3 regions of the Peribacillus sp. YIM B13472 genome follow, and region 1 is predicted to be linked to each of the others. Evidence: riboswitches for the same ligand, from Rfam matches in the RefSeq annotation. Region 1 holds a riboswitch; each other region holds the start of a gene.

The links. A riboswitch is a leader RNA that binds a small molecule or an ion and turns the genes downstream of it on or off. The one in region 1 is predicted to bind S-adenosylmethionine.
Region 2: another riboswitch for S-adenosylmethionine. It lies ahead of metK (methionine adenosyltransferase); the one in region 1 lies ahead of ACFX4I_RS13815 (sugar ABC transporter substrate-binding protein).
Region 3: another riboswitch for S-adenosylmethionine. It lies ahead of ACFX4I_RS00640 (Fur-regulated basic protein FbpA); the one in region 1 lies ahead of ACFX4I_RS13815 (sugar ABC transporter substrate-binding protein).

The regions. Positions count from the first base shown of each region.
Region 1 covers NZ_JBHZPG010000016.1:5,937-11,581, forward strand. Annotated here, with positions in the region: gene ACFX4I_RS13805 (ABC transporter permease) at 123-1,127, opposite strand; gene ACFX4I_RS13810 (sugar ABC transporter ATP-binding protein) at 1,129-2,631, opposite strand; gene ACFX4I_RS13815 (sugar ABC transporter substrate-binding protein) at 2,689-3,801, opposite strand; SAM riboswitch class I at 3,917-4,022, opposite strand; gene ACFX4I_RS13820 (GTPase domain-containing protein) at 4,117-5,645, opposite strand, start outside.
Region 2 covers NZ_JBHZPG010000021.1:30,558-36,202, reverse strand. Annotated here, with positions in the region: gene ACFX4I_RS16440 (alpha/beta hydrolase) at 1-210, opposite strand, end outside; gene ACFX4I_RS16435 (gamma carbonic anhydrase) at 421-939, shown strand; gene metK (methionine adenosyltransferase) at 1,480-2,673, opposite strand; SAM riboswitch class I at 2,836-2,998, opposite strand; gene pckA (phosphoenolpyruvate carboxykinase (ATP)) at 3,429-5,015, shown strand; gene ACFX4I_RS16420 (nucleotide sugar dehydrogenase) at 5,544-5,645, opposite strand, start outside.
Region 3 covers NZ_JBHZPG010000001.1:128,024-133,668, reverse strand. Annotated here, with positions in the region: gene thiE (thiamine phosphate synthase) at 1-467, opposite strand, end outside; gene thiM (hydroxyethylthiazole kinase) at 448-1,263, opposite strand; gene thiD (bifunctional hydroxymethylpyrimidine kinase/phosphomethylpyrimidine kinase) at 1,265-2,065, opposite strand; gene thiW (energy coupling factor transporter S component ThiW) at 2,034-2,555, opposite strand; gene tenA (thiaminase II) at 2,571-3,260, opposite strand; TPP riboswitch at 3,349-3,454, opposite strand; SAM riboswitch class I at 3,613-3,717, shown strand; gene ACFX4I_RS00640 (Fur-regulated basic protein FbpA) at 3,893-4,081, shown strand; gene ACFX4I_RS00635 (aspartyl-phosphate phosphatase Spo0E family protein) at 4,336-4,533, shown strand; gene ACFX4I_RS00630 (GNAT family N-acetyltransferase) at 4,589-5,095, opposite strand; gene ACFX4I_RS00625 (GDSL-type esterase/lipase family protein) at 5,313-5,645, shown strand, end outside.

The sequences.
Region 1 (5,645 bases):
CGTAAGTAAAAGGATGACGATCTCCTTAACCCATCCCTTTTTAAAAAGGAAAAATCCTGTTGCATTACAACAGGATTTTTTCATATTTTTGGATATCTGTAGAGTAACGTAACGAATTCATTTTAATGTTTTTGCTTGTAATAGGTTACCGCGAGTGCAAGGGCCAGCACTGTTCCTTTGACGATATCCATCGCATAATACGGAACGGACATCATGATCAACCCATTTTGAAGGATTCCGATCAGGACTGCACCGACAAAGGTTCCAAAGGCATTCGGTTTTCCCGCTCCTAAAACGGAGGAACCAATGAAGGCTGCTGCGACGGCATCCATTAAATAGGGGGACCCTGAATTGATTTCCGATGTCATGACCCTTGAAGCTAGGACAATCCCCCCGATTGCAGCTAATAGAGCTGAAAGCAGATAGGCAAGGATTTTGTATTTATTGACCGATATCCCGGAAAGTCTAGCCGCTTCCTTATTTCCCCCAATAATGTACATATAACGACCGTGCTTCGTATAAGTCAAAAAGATATGGGTCGCAATCACAATGACTGCCATGATCAGGATTATCCATGGTACCTGACCAATTTTGGCGAAAAACGGGCTGATCAGTCCTGTTGCGAATGTTCCGTCGGGCATGACCATATTTTGCGAAACCGTGGCCCCTTTTGTATAGGTAAGGGCAATTCCCTGGATAATGAACATGGTAGCCAATGTCATCAGCATGTCGGGAATTCTCAATTTAACGATCATGAATGAATTCAAAGCCCCTACGACAAGCGAGGCGCCGATCGCAGCTAATATGGCGATTAATGTATCCTGCGAAAACCAGACAAACATTGATATGACGATGGCATTGGCCAATGATGCGACGGAGCCGACGGAAAGGTCGAAGCCATCCACGGTCAGGGATATAGTAATGCCGATCGCAATGATGGTCACGATTGAAATGGAACGCAGGATGTTGATCAGGTTATTCGTTTGAATGAAAGATGGATTGGACACGGCAAAAATCCCAATCAGAATGATAATCGTCAATATTGTACCGTATTTATAGAAAAAGTCGAATAGTTCCAGCTTTTTCTTCGCTTTCGCTGTCTGTGTAACAGGAATGGGTATGCTCATCCTATTTTCCTCCTGTTGAATAGAATAGTAGTTCTTCTTCATTCGTTTTGCTCGTTTCTAATTCGATGACAGTGCTCCCGTCATATAACACATATGTCCGGTTGGTGATGCCAATGATTTCGGAAAGCTCGGATGAGGCATAAATGATCGCTTTCCCATTCCTTGCAAGCTTTGCAATCAATTCGAATATATCCTTCTTGGCTCCAACATCGACCCCTTTCGTTGGTTCATCGAATATGTATACATCCGCATCGGCCATAAGCCATTTTCCGATGGCAACTTTTTGCTGGTTACCACCTGAAAGGTTTTCGACATTCACTTCCCCTGAAGGAGTTTTAATGCCGAGACTTGCGATCATTTCCTTCGCCTTTTCTTTTTCCGCCTTACGATCCACGAAACTGAACGTCTTGCAGAATTTGCCGAGACTGGCTGCAGTCAAGTTCGCCGAGACTGATTCCTGAACAAGGACCCCTTCTTTCCTGCGTTCCTCAGGTACAAGTGCCAGACCGCTTTTTACTGCTTCGTGCGGTGATTTCAAAGAAAGCTTTCGACCATTCAGGATGACTTCACCCGCTGTGATCGAAGTATGACCGAATAGGGTTTTACACAGCTCCGTTTTTCCCGCCCCGACTAAACCTGCCAAGCCGATTATCTCGCCTGCTTTAATATTCAGACTGACATTCTTGACTTTCTCGGCATCTGACAATCCGTTCACTTCCAGAATTACGTCCCCGATCGAAGCATTCACTTCTGGAAACTGGTCTTCCATGGTTTTACCGAGCATATTCTCTACCACTTCGTTACGGGTTATGTCCTCCTTCTTTCGACAAGTGACACGCTCCCCATTTCTCATGATCGTAATTTCTTCACAGATTTCAAAAATCTCAGGCAGACGATGTGAAATGAAAATGATTCCCACGCCTTTTTGCTTTAATTCATTTACAATTCGAAAAAGTTCTGTCGTCTCCGTATGGCTTAACGGAGCAGTTGGCTCATCGAGAATCAGGAATTTGCATTCTGTCGAAACGGCTCTTGCTATCAGGACCATCTGTTTTTCAGCCAAGGTAAGGTCTCTTACCAGCTTTTTCGAAGGGACACGAATTTTCATATCTTCAAGAATATGAGAGGCTTGTTTGTGCAGCTCTTTCCATTGGACCCTCTGTTTTTTTCCCATGTTTTGGACCATATCATTCAACATTACATTTTCCCCAACCGTTAAGTAAGGGATGAGGGCTGTATCCACTTCCTGATAAACAATTTGAATGCCTTGTTCCTGTGCCGCTTTTGGCGAGCGGATATCCCGCCTCACCCCATCAATAAAAATGTCACCTGAATAATGAACATGGGCTCCCGATAAAACTTTCATTAACGTCGATTTCCCTGCTCCGTTTGCACCGACCAATGCGTGGGCTGTCCCTGATTGTACGGAAAAATCAACTTCACTCAGCGCCTTCACCCCCGGAAATTCAATCGAAATCTTCTTCATTTCTAGTTGCGTGCCCATGTCCATTCCCCCTTATTGAACAGACACTCCCTTCTACTTGAAAGAGAGTGTCTCTTTTTACTTTTTATAATGATCTTTCAAAACTTTCATCCAATCTTCTTCAAATTCCGTCGATACACCCCAGCCATCGACAATACCAGACAGATTTGCCATGTTTACCGCTTCCTTTGAAGCTTGGACTTGCTTTTGTGAAATGAGTGAAGCCTCTAAGTCATAGGTTTGCGGCGTTTCTTCGCCCGCTAATTTTTTAGCCAATATCCTCATATTCACTGCACCGATCAACTTGGGATCGACTGCTGCGGTGTAGGACCATGAGCTATCAGCCGATTGGATTTCCTGGAGATCTGCGTTAGATACATCAATACCATATATCTTCACTTCATCGCGGCCCGCTTCTTTAATCGCCCGGGCTGCACCGATGGCAAAGGCATCCCATGTTGCGAAAATCGCATCCAATTTACCTTTAGGGTATTTATTCAGCATTGCGGCTACAGCATTTTGTGTCTGAACCGAAGTATCAGCTGATGCCACTCCGAATCTTTCGACTTCTTTAATTCCAGGATTTTCTTTTAATTTTTCCTGATAGACTGCATTTCTTCTTACCATTGGAGGAAAACCATCCACCCAAAGATATGCAATTGCCGCTTCACCATTCTGCTCTTTTATCAATTTATCAAAAGCCAGTGTTGCCAACGCTTCATCATCCTGTGAAGTTAATGTCACGCCCTCTATTTTAGATAAATCGCTTATTGAATCGAATGTGACAACGCTTTTACCTGCATCAACCAACTTCTGAACGTCATTTACAGTTGCAACATCATCACCATGTGAAATGATATAGCCGTCGTAATCTTCCTCCAAAGCCTGTGCTATCGCATCATGGAATTTAGCCGTATCACCATTGGCTGTGTACGTATCGACTTGAAACCCCAGTGCTTCTCCTTCTTCTTTCGCCCCCGCCAGGTATTGGGCAGTATGATCATCACCGCCAATTTTACGGATCACCTTGATTTTGGCTCCATCGCCATCAGCAAATCTCTCCGGGACATTTTCAAATGATACTTTTTCTTCTTTCTTCGATTCTGTGGAACTCTGCCCCGCAGAGCAACCCGTTAAAAGCAAAGCCGAAGCGATGGCAGAAATGAATATCCCTTTAATAGACCTTCTCATCTTGTTTCCCTCCATGTTTTCTCATTAGTCTTATCAGTTAAGTCGGTGTAAATCCCAAAATAAAAACCTCTCTAATATAGAGAGGTTTAATCGGCTGTTTTGCAGACTTGTCCCTCTCTTATCTGTCAAAACATTTCTGTTTTGCAGGATTTAGCACCAATTCCTAATGGAACGGTTGCTGGGCATCTTAGGGCCAGTCCCTCCGCCACTCTTGATAAGAGATATATTGTGTTACGTTTTCGTAATTATCACTTTATAGGGATATAGTCGTAAAGTCAATAGATTTTTGAATATTTGAAATGTTTCCCGTTATTTTTATTTTCTTTGAAGCTGGGCTAAACGCTTTTTCTCGATTTTTTCAAGCCTCTCCAACTGCCTTAATTTCACTTCGAACAACGTGATCGGATCACGGTAAACTTCCGGATTTTCTTTCATATGCTCCAATGCAGCCTGGTAGTCTTTTATTTCAGTCTGCGTCTGCTCTATCGTTTTTTGAAGTAAGGCAAATGAACTGCGATAGAAAAGTGAGATGTCCCGATCCAATGATTTTTCAAACAATCCAAATTGGGTTAGGAAACGTTCCGTGATCATTTCGGCAACATCCAGGTAATCTTCACTTTCCAGGTATTTCTTGTAACGATTGTACATATTGGCCTTATTTTGCGGTATCGCCCCAAATAGCTTCCCTGCTCCTTTAAGCAGCAATTGTGATGGAGTCCTGCGCAAAAGGATATTAACGTTTTCGATGCGGATACTGCTTGTCATCCGGTCGGCATCACGGCGCCAGTCATCCAATACCCTGAAGTCACCTGCCAGCGTAATCCGTTCTTCTTTGTATAATTCATTGAATCCGGCACTCATCTCATCCATGAACTGCTGGCTTTGTGAGAACTCCATTTGGGAACTGGCAATCCAGTCTTGAAGAGAACGGTAATATTGAGGCATGATCTTGTCAGAAATGAAGTTTTGAATCCGCTCATTCATTTCCTGGTTTAACTGTACATGGACCTGACTGAAATCACTGCTTTCCGTTAACGATTTAGAGCAATCCCTCAGTAATTCAGGAATTTTTGAATAAAGCTGACTTTTCACTTCGTCCTTAAGCGAACGATACGACCTTATGATATTTTCACTTTTTTCTTTTTCCAGATCAGCCAGTTGATTGACCGCTCCATTCAGTTTGACTTCCATCTGCTCATTCCAAGAGATGGAATGCTCGCATTTCCGCTCATTGGCTGTCCGTTTTTCTAATAGATAAGATAAGGTTTTACGAATGAATGCCAGGATTTTTTCAGATCTTCTTTCCTTCCAATTATCATCTTGATAATTCGATTGAAGGAAGGCTGAAAGGTCCTTCAATTGCTGCCTGCTGTCATAATGTTTGGAGAAAGCGAACACTTTCGCATTCGGGAAATATGCATTCACTTTATCCCATGTTTCGTCTTCCATCCGGACTGCAACCTGATCACTGTATATCGTATCCATTTTATTTAATAGGAAATGGATCGGCAGTTTCGGTGCCATCATTTGAATTTCCAATAACAGATCCCTTTCGCTGCCGGTGAAAGGAGCCCGGGCGTCAAGAACGAACATCAGGCCATCACTGCCATGTAAATAGCCTTGGAAATCGGATTCCACGCTTTGTTCCCCATTGAACCCCGGTGTATCCAATAATCGCAAATGATTATTTCTTAGGTAGTCACTGATGATTGTCACATCGACAATAGTCCCGCGCTGACGGCGTGTTTCATCCAAATCAGTTAGCTCCTCGACAACTTTGCTATCTGTATCGGTAATTTCAAGGATTTCCAAATCATCCCCGTCTTTGACACTGACTAGGGAAG
Region 2 (5,645 bases), on a different contig from region 1:
CACTTCATCCAAATACTCATCAAAGGAATCGATATGTCCCCGGTAGGCGCGAGTTGTCATACCCTGCCCAGGAAGGTCGCCCATGACGACATGGTATCCAGCTGAAAGCCACATTTGTGTTACCCACTTATAACGTCCGTGATGTTCCATTGCCCCATGAATGATGACAATGACGCCCTTTGCGTCTCCTTCTGTCTCCCATTTCCACATTCGAAATCCCCCTTTCACTTTTCACTTGTTGTATACGATCCATGATAGTCAAAATAATATATATAAATTATAACCATATTCGTGATTTTCGACAAAAAAGAAATCTAACAAGTTGTACATTGCTATTATAAATAGCCAAGTATATTTGCATACGGTATATTAAAATAATACATAAAAATATTCACTTCGGAAAGGAAATGATTGAAAATGATTATTTATCCGTATAAAGGCAAAGAACCTGAAATCGCTGAAAGCGCTTATATTGCCGAAAATGCTGTAGTGACAGGTGATGTCAAAATCGGCGACGAAACATCCATTTGGTTCAATTCCGTCATTCGCGGTGATGTATCCCCAACCATCATCGGGAAAAAAGTCAGTATACAGGATAACAGCGTCCTGCACCAAAGCCCAAATAATCCATTGATCATCGAGGATGAAGTGACCATTGGCCATCAGGTCATTTTACATAGCTGTAAAATCCGCAAAGGAGCTTTGATCGGCATGGGATCGATCGTACTTGATGAAGCCGAAATCGGCGAAGGTGCATTCATCGGTGCCGGCAGTCTCGTTCCCCAAGGTAAAGTCATTCCACCGAACATGTTGGCATTCGGACGTCCAGCTAAAGTCATTCGCGAAATTAACGAAGAAGATCGCCAGGATATGGAACGCATCGTACGTGAATACGCCGAAAAAGGCCAATACTATAAAACGGCGGAACGAATAAAGTAACTCACGTGTAATTGACTGAAAGTTATGAGTATTGCACTGAAACTCACGAGTAAACGTTCCAAACTCACGAGTAATTGCACTAATTCACGAGTAAATTGCTCGAACTTACGAGTAAATTGCTCTAATTCACGAGTAAACGGCTCGAATTCACGAGTAATTGCTACAAATTCACGAGTAAACCGCTCGAACTCACAAGTAAATGCTGCAAACTCACGAGTAAACGGCTCGAATTCACGAGTAATTGCTACAAATTCACGAGTAAACGGCTCGAACTCACGAGTAAATGCTACATATTCACGAGTAAACGGCTCGAACTCACGAGTAAATTGCTCAACTCACGAGTAAATGCTACAAATTCACGAGTAAACCGCTCGAACTCACGAGTAGTTGACCCAAACAAACTTGTAAACGCCCTGACTCACGGCGTATTGCACGTAACTTGAATTTCTTTGGGATTTCTTGAATTATTCCCGCTGAAGGCAAAATTAATCCATAAAAAAAGGTGCCTCGCTAATTGCGGGACACCTTTTTCTATATGGATTACGCTTGTGCTTTTAATGTTTCTGCTTTGTCCGTGCGTTCCCATGGAAGATCGACATCTGTACGGCCAAAGTGTCCGTAGGCAGCTGTTTGTTTGTAGATCGGGCGACGAAGGTCAAGCATTTTGATGATACCTGCTGGACGAAGGTCGAAGTTAGCGCGAACTAGGTCAACAAGGACTTCTTCGCTAACTGTACCAGTTCCGAACGTATCAATTGAGATAGATACAGGCTCTGCCACACCAATTGCGTATGCCAGTTGAACTTCCGCTTTGTCGGCAAGGCCGGCTGCCACGATGTTTTTCGCAACGTAACGAGCAGCGTATGCAGCAGAACGGTCAACTTTAGTAGCATCCTTACCAGAGAATGCACCGCCGCCGTGACGAGCGTAACCGCCGTAAGTATCAACGATGATTTTACGTCCAGTAAGACCAGCATCCCCTTGAGGTCCGCCAATTACGAAACGGCCAGTCGGGTTGATGAAGTACTTAGTATCGGCATCGATCAATTCAGCTGGAACGACTGCTTTGATCACATGTTCTTTTAGATCGGCTTGAATTTGTTCAAGCGTAATTTCTGCATCATGTTGTGTAGAGATAACGATCGTATCTACACGTACAGGAACGTTATTTTCATCATATTCCACAGTTACCTGTGTTTTACCATCAGGGCGTAGGTAAGCAAGAGTTTCATCTTTACGAACTTGAGCCAAGCGGAATGAAAGTTTATGCGCCAATGAAATCGGAAGCGGCATAAGCTCTTCTGTTTCATTACAAGCAAATCCGAACATAAGACCTTGGTCCCCTGCACCGATTGCATCGATTTCTTCCTCTGACATGTTTCCTTCACGAGCTTCCAATGCTTTGTCGACACCAGCTGCGATATCGGCAGACTGCTCATCAATGGAACTTAACACGGCACAAGTTTCAGCATCGAAACCGTATTTCGCACGTGTGTAGCCAATTCCTTTAATCGTATCACGAACGATACGCGGAATATCCACGTAAGCGGACGTTGTAATTTCACCAGCAACAAGTACAAGACCTGTAGTTACGCTAGTTTCACACGCAACACGTGCATTTGCATCCTTAGCTAGGATAGCATCTAAAATGGAATCTGAAATCTGGTCACAAATTTTGTCCGGATGGCCCTCTGTAACAGATTCAGAAGTAAATAGACGTTTCTTTGACATCATATTTCCTCCTTGGAAGTTAGTATGTTGCAGGCAAAAGCCTGATTTTTACGGAACTCGTTTCCCTCATTAGTTTCAACTATAGACACAGAATTACTTAAAAAAACACAAAAACCTTCCCTGGCAAATGAGGAAAGGTTTAACATTCTGTCTTCTATCCTTTCACTCTTATCGTTCAAGGGTTTTTTACCTTGCTCAGGTTAGCACCATCACCACTATTCCTTGAAGACCTTCGCTTTATTTTCGGCGATCGATCTTGGAGTCAAGTTCAATATGGCAGGTTGCTGGGTTTCAAAGGGCCTGTCCCTCCACCAACTCGGGATAAGAGAATCCGTACAATTTAAGATATTATCGTATCTGGCAGGAACTTGTCAATGCTTTTCTAAAAAGAACATTTCCACCCAGAATGGCGTTCATTTGAAAAAACATGTTGATACAACGTCCTAGAAGGGTTTACAATGCAAAACACGAATAGAAATGCTGTAAATTGCCATTAATAATAAAGGAATGAGCATCCGAAAAGAAACGACATCCTGACTTTCCCTTTAGACATATATTGTTTACTTACTTCCTATTAAAATAAAATTTTCTTCATGAAAGTTTATGCGATAATCCTGAATCGGTTCCTGCCGGATTAAAATGATTAACGCGACCAACTGAAAATAATCACAAATTAAAATAAATAGTATAGACTAATTAAATGAATGTGTTATACTAATTGTAATCTAAAAACTTAAACAAAGGAAGGTACCTCATATATGAATTCTGTAGACGTTTCTAATGAGTTACACCAATTATTAACAGGAAACAATGTGCAAACTCAACTTTCAGTTCCTCAATTGGTCGAAAAAGTATTAAGCAGAAATGAAGGCGTTCTAACATCTACCGGTGCGGTAAAAGCTGAAACTGGCAAATATACAGGTCGTTCACCTAAAGATAAATATATCGTGGAAGAAGCATCAGTTAAAGATAAAGTCGATTGGGGTTCAGTGAACCAGCCAATTTCCGAAGATGTGTTCAATAAACTATATAATAAAGTAGTTGACTACCTAAAAGCAAAAGAAGAGATTTTTGTTTTTAAAGGTTTCGCTGGTGCAGACGAATCATCACGTCTTCCTATCCGTGTTGTTAATGAATATGCTTGGCATAACCTTTTCGCCCATACTTTGTTCATCCGTCCAAACGAAGAGGAACTGAGAGGTCACGAAGCTGAATTCACAATCCTTTCTGCACCTAACTTCAAAGCAGACCCGGAAGTTGATGGAACTGCATCCGAAACTTTCATCATCGTTTCATTTGAACGCCGTACAATCTTGATCGGCGGAACGGAATATGCAGGAGAAATGAAAAAATCGATCTTCTCGATCATGAACTACTTACTTCCAGAGGCTGGAATCCTTCCAATGCATTGCTCTGCTAACGTAGGACGTGAAGGGGACGTCGCTTTATTCTTCGGACTGTCCGGTACAGGCAAAACGACATTGTCTGCAGACACTAGCCGTAAACTGATTGGCGATGACGAGCACGGCTGGTCTTCTAACGGCGTATTCAACATCGAAGGCGGCTGCTATGCTAAAACGATCAACCTTTCACGTGAAAAAGAACCGCAAATTTTCGATGCGATCCGTTTCGGTGCCGTACTGGAAAATGTTGTTGTTGATCCGGATACACGTGAAGCGAACTATGATGACAGTTCATTGACTGAAAACACTCGTGCTGCTTACCAAATGCAAGCGATCGATAACATCGTGAACCCAAGTATTGCAGGACACCCAAATACAATCATTTTCTTGACAGCTGATGCTTCAGGCGTTCTGCCTCCAATCAGCAAGCTTTCCAAAGAACAGGCAATGTTCCACTTCCTAAGCGGATACACTAGTAAATTGGCTGGTACTGAAAGAGGCGTAACTTCACCGGAAGCTACATTCTCCACTTGCTTCGGTTCACCATTCTTACCGCTTCCAGCTACACGCTATGCTGAGATGCTTGGTGATAAAATTGACGAGCACAATGCAAAGGTATACCTTGTCAACACTGGATGGACTGGCGGTGCATACGGAACTGGAAGCCGCATGAAACTTGCTTACACTCGTGCAATGGTACAAGCTGCACTTGAAGGTGAATTAGCGAACATCGAAACGATCAAAGATGACATCTTCGGTTTGGATATCCCGCTTCATGTTCCTGGTGTTCCTGATGAAGTGCTTCAACCGATCAAGACTTGGGCAGATCCTGCAGCTTATAAAGAAGCAGCAACAGACCTTGCCGCTCAATTCCGTGCAAACTTCAAGAAATTCAAAAGCGTTCCAAGTGAAATCGAGGAACTTGGCGGACCGACAGCTTAATAAATCTTTCACAAAAGGACCAAGCTCTTGCTTGGTCCTTTCTGTTTGTCGCCAAGAAATGTCTCTTCCCGAACATTGATTTTAAAACAAGAGTATGTTTTCCTTCATGGTTTTAAGCCAAGTAGGGCGAAAAATGGCGTCTACGGTCGAATATAGTGCTGGGCAGGGCGTAAAACGGCATCTGCCGTCGATATTAATGCCGTATATGGCGAAAAGACGGCGTCTGCGGTCGATTAATGCCGTATATGGCGAAAAGACGGCGTCTGCGGTCGATTAATGCCGTATATGGCGAAAGACGGCGTCTGCGGTCGAATAACGGACTTGCCGAGACCCCGCCAGATGCCCGCGGCAAGAGGCTTGGCAGACGGACAGTCTCGGCGGAAAGGAAGCTGAATTCCGAAACTAACTGGAACGATACTACAACTGAAAGGCCCAAGCTCTTGCATGGTCCTCTTCATTGGAAAAAGGGCACTGTCATAGTCAGCGCCCCCTTTATCCTTATTCCACTAACGATGTTTGTCCAAGTTTTTAGATGATCGCTTTATTCCTGGCTTTTTTCATGGACATCGTTTTGTATTGATATATATTGCCCAGGTTGGCCACCGGGACATCTGTTTTAGTTGCATCAAT
Region 3 (5,645 bases), on a different contig from region 1:
CTGCGGCAAATTTCCTCCAGATCCTCAATGGCCATTAGGGTTGCATCTTGTTTGGTCTTTGTAGGGAAAACGGAACCGACTCCGATATAGTCTGCTCCATTTCTTTCGGCTTCGAGAGCTTCTTCAAGAGTGGAGACAGATACACCGACAATCATATCTTCAGGAACCATTTGTTTGACGACAGTCAGTGGAAGGTCATCTTGCCCAATATGAATTCCGTCCGCTGCAACCGCAAGTGCTATATCCACCCGGTCGTTGATGATAAGGGGAATGGACAGCTCGTTCAATAACTGTTTTAATGCAGCAGCTTTTTTATAAAAGGAAAGGGAGGAATTGTTTTTCTCTCTAAGTTGTACGATCGAGACTCCTCCTGAAACCGATTCTGCAATGATTTTGGTCAATTCTTCTAATGCTATGGACTCTTCCGTAACTAAATACAGGCTTAAATCAATTTGGGACTTCTTCATTTATTTTCACCTCATGCATCCAGATTTCCTTATCCATTCTTGATATTGCATCGATTAATCGCACACGAAAGGTTCCTGTTCCTTCATCTTTTTGAAGGTTTGCAGCAGCTAGTTCCCCTGATATGCTCATGGTTGAGATACCGGCAATGGCCGCAGAATAGAAATCGTCGGTGACTCCTGAAAAAGTGCCGATAAGAGCGGTGGACATGCAACCGGTACCTGTAACATTAGTTAAAAGGAGGTTCCCATTGTCGATGATGGATGTATATTTTCCATCGCTGACCGCATCCTTAGCTCCGCTGACCACGACGATACTATTCCATTTATTTGCTGCTTGTGCAGCCAGCTCTGCATTGCTAATCGCTAGTTCCCCCGAATCCACCCCGCGTGTAACGGTATCCCCACCCATCAATGAAAGGATCTCACTCGCATTCCCGCGAATGATTTGGAAAGTAACCTTACTAAGGAGCTCTTTGGCCTGCTCTGTACGATAGGGGGTGGCGCCAACTCCCACCGGGTCCAAAATGACCGGGATATCCAGGGTATTTGCCGTCTTACCGGCAATCTCCATTGCTTCCAAGGCTTTATCATCGATGGTACCGAAATTCAGGACCAATGCATCTGCTAATTTGACCATATCCGCCACTTCTCTTGGGCTCGATGTCATTACTGGTGAACCACCGATGGCAAGGGTGGCATTTGCACAGTCGTTGACCGTAACAAAGTTGGTGATTTGGTGAATGAGTGGTTTTCTTTCTTTTACCTTCACGAATAAATCGGCTGCAGAAACCTTCATATTAATTCACTCCGTTCTTTTTTGAAAATGAATGAAAATGATGGACAGGTCCATGACCTTTACCGATTGAAAAGCTATTGCGTATCGCTTCAGAAATATAGGTCTTGGCCAGTTCGATCGACTCTTGCAATGGCAGCCCATTTGCCAGGTTTGATGTAATGGCGGATGATAGGGTACAGCCCGTGCCATGAGTGTTTTTTGTATGAATGCGCTCTCCCTCGATCCATTGGAAGTCAGTCCCATCATAAAAAAGATCATTTGGATTTCCTGCTGCATGGCCTCCTTTAAGTAAAACGGCTTTTGGACCCATTTCTTGTATTGAAATGCATGCCTTGTAGAAATCTTGTTCCGTTCGAATCGACAAGCCAGTAAGTACTTCCCCTTCCGGTACATTTGGGGTTACAAGTGTTGCAAGCGGAAGCAAATCCATTTTTAAGGCAGAGACAGCCTTTTCGTCGAGCAAATGGTGGCCACTTTTGGAAATCATGACAGGGTCAAGGATAACGATGGCAGGCATGAAGGTTTTAAGGGACGCAGCGACTGTTTCCACGATTTCCTTTGATCCAAGCATTCCTATTTTTACTGCATCGACAGGAATATCCTCAAAGATAGCTGCAATTTGATCTGATATGATAGCTGTTTCAATTGGCTGTACTGAACGGACTTCCATTGTATTTTGTGCGGTTACGGCTGTGATGGCAGACATTCCAAAGACACCATGTGCAGAAAATGTTTTTAAATCCGCCTGTATTCCAGCGCCGCCCCCTGAATCAGAGCCTGCGATGGTTAATGCTGTTTTCATAAAAAAACCCCTTCATATAATTATTTTTTAGAAGTATTTTTAGTAATATGAAAGCTAAAATCGCACCAGCGAATGAACTGAGCATAAAAGCCGGTAAAAAACCAAAAAGAGCAGCTTTTTCTCCCAATAGGAGGATGGCAAGTGGATAACAGGCTAGGGAACCGAGAATGCCGGTACCGATCACTTCCCCTAAACAGGCGAATTTTAAGCTTTGTGTTTTTCGATAAAGGATGGCAGCCAAAAGTGCACCGATCATGCTGCCGGGAAAGGCGAAAATTGAACCGGTACCAGACATGTTTCTAATGATGGAAACTAAAAAAGCTTGTGTCACAGCATAAGCTGGCCCCAATAGAACGGCCGTCAGGACATTTGCCAGATGCTGAATAGGAAAGACCTTTGCAAATCCTGCTGGGATGAAAATAAATGAACTGGTCAGCGTCGTTATAGCCGTGATCATGGCAGTCAACGTCAGTTTCTTGATAGGATTCATCATCATGTCGACGACCTACAGCGGCCAATCCTGCTCATTTTGAACCATATCCCAGAATAAATATTCATATCGGGAAGTAACCAAAAAGTGCTTTTCTAATCTAAGAAGTTCCGTTTCTGGCATGCCTTCCGTCAATTCTTCCAACAAAGCGATCAGCCATTTGTGTGCTTCCCCGAATTCAGGAGATGAATAGGACCTTATCCAATCTGCGTAGCGATTGTTTTCCAATGCTGCTCCATTTTGTTCTTTTAATAGCAAACCGATTTCATAATAATCCCAAGCGCAGGGCAGGAGACAGGCGATCAAGTCTGCCAAAGTCCCGTGCTGAGCTGCATTTAGCATGTAACCTGTATAGGCTAGAGTGGTTGGAGTAGGTTCTGTATCTTCCAATTCCTTGGAACTGATTCCGAATTCGGAAGCATAATGCCGATGAATATCCATTTCCACTTGAAGGGTTTCATTTAAAATACTCGCAAACTTTGCCATGGTTTCGATGTTATGAGCTTTGATGACACCTAAAGCAAAGAGCTTGGAATAATCCATAAGATAGATATAGTCCTGCTTCAGGTAATAGGCAAATTTCTTTTCAGGAAGCGTACCATTTCCAATTGCCTGGACAAAGGGATGTGAATGGTTCCTTTTCCAAATCTCTTTTGACCGTGCATGTAGTCTATCACTGAATGTTTCTAATTTAGTATTCTCCATTGTTCATCCTCCTATAGAATGGATCCCTTGTTAATGAAAAACCCCGTTCCTGAATACGGAACGGGGTAGATGGATATAGTCTGTAAATGGACGATATCATCCACTTCCCTCCGCCGGTATGAGCCGGTTCAGGTTCAAAGGGTCCGGAACTAATTCCATCTCAGTCTTAAAAAAAGACTCCCCTAGTGGTGTGAATTGTATGTAATTACTGACATCATATCAGAAAGACAAGAAAATGCAACCCGTATTTGAAAGAGGGACCATTTTATGTCCAGGAAAAAAGGGAGAAGCAGGTAATTGACTTTTGATGGTTATTAGGATAAAATCATTTCTACATCATTTATATATCGATTTCTTATCCAGAGAGGTGGAGGGACTTGGCCCAAAGAAACCTCGGCAGCGGACCCGTTTTGGGAACTGTGCTAAATCCAACAAGCATATGCTTGGAAGATAGGAAGAGCCGTACGGACACTGTCAGCCTCTTCTTGAATTAGAAGGGGCTTTTATTTTTGGGAAATAACGTTTAGTGACATAATAGAAAAGGTATATATAATTTGGTGAAAATCAAACAAGTTGATAAAGTTAGCTAACTAATAGCAGGCTCTAGGATGACTAGGAAAGGAGCCATTTACATGGCAGAATTATTTAAGAGGATTGAACAGAGGAAGGCAAAGCTTATTGAAGAGTTATTGGCCAATGGTGTATACAAAACCTCTGATGAAAGGCACCTTTATGATGCCCCATTAAAAGTACTTGAAGATGAATATAAGATTGTTATAAATAGACCAAATACCGAGTCACCTTCTGAATGGATGACATAGTAAACGATGGACTATATTTTGGGTTCTTGGATAAGGGTATGATGTAAGCATTCGCAGTCTACACTAGTGGATGCTTTTTTTGCGTTTGATAGAAAATGACACAAAATATACATAATTTTAGAATGAAATAGTTATTTTGTCACATTTAATCTTTAAAATAACACATTTAATTTGTGGAAAATAGTTGATTTTTACTAGTAGTTTCATTATGATGAAAGTGTAAAAATATTGAATAAATGGGAGGTGACTATATAATGCCTTGCCGTAAGGTAACTATAGAAAAAGTAGAAGAGAAGAGAAAAGAAATGATCAACTTGGCAGCAATTTACGGCTTAACAAGTCTGCTAACTGTTCAAGCCAGTCAAGAATTGGATACGCTATTAAATGCGTTAACAAGTAAAAGAGATTCTGAAAATTTTCCCCTCCAGAAAGCATATAGGTATTTAAATTAGTCCTCGATTAATATGAAAAAGCTACTGCTCAAGGCAATAGCTCTAAAGAATAATATTAAATATCGACACGTTTACCAAGAATGATCAAATCACGCTCAATGCCATCCAACTCGGCAACTTGAGGTAAATGTGCCCATTCTTCAAACCCGAATTTGGAAAAAAGCTTAAGGCTTGGTGTATTGTGGGCGAAAATGAAACCCAATAGAGTCTTAACACCTAATTTTGGACTCAATTCAATTGCCTTTTGAATCGAAATTTGTCCGATTCCTTTTCCCCGGAAATAATCATCAAGATAAATGCTGATTTCGGCAGTGGAATTATAGGCCGGTCGGCCATAGAAGGATTGAAAGCTCATCCATCCAGCAGTTTTCCCTTCTATAGTAATGATAAATAGCGGTCTACTTTCTGAATGATGTTCCTCAAACCATTTAACCCTCGATTGGACGGATACAGGTTCCGTATCTGCCGTGACCATTCTTGAAGCGATTGTCGAATTATATATTTCAACAATTCTGGGTAGATCAGAAAGATCTGCCTCTCTAAACTCTATGTGCTCTTCCATGATTTAAACTCCTAACTAGCATTTATTCAATCTCCAGAATGAAGGGTAATCCCGTTTTTTGTTTAAGGGACGGTGAATGACACCCAATCCATTGAAAGTTTTATATTATCATACACTCTTTAATCTTTATCTGACAATTTTTTTATGTTAAGACTGCAGATTTTTTGGGTATGTAAAAGATTAAATACTTCTAATAAAGAGACAAGAGGAGAACCAAATGAAAAAATTGGCAGGTTTATTGATTATAGTACTAGTTATATGTTTTGCTGCATATGAACTTCAGGCCTCGGAGTCGGAAGATGTGCAAAGGGTGATGGCTTTTGGAGATTCATTGACCTATGGAAAAGGGGATAAGGACGGGGAAGGATATATAGAAGGCCTTGAGGATGAATTGAATAATCCGCAATCGGAACAAAAAGTGAGTTTTTGGAATTACGGTATAAAAGGCCAGGAGACGGATGGGGTGATGAAACAGCTTGATGATTACCGCATTAAAACGAAACTCGATGAAGCCGATACTTTCATCGTTTATATTGGAACGAATGACTTG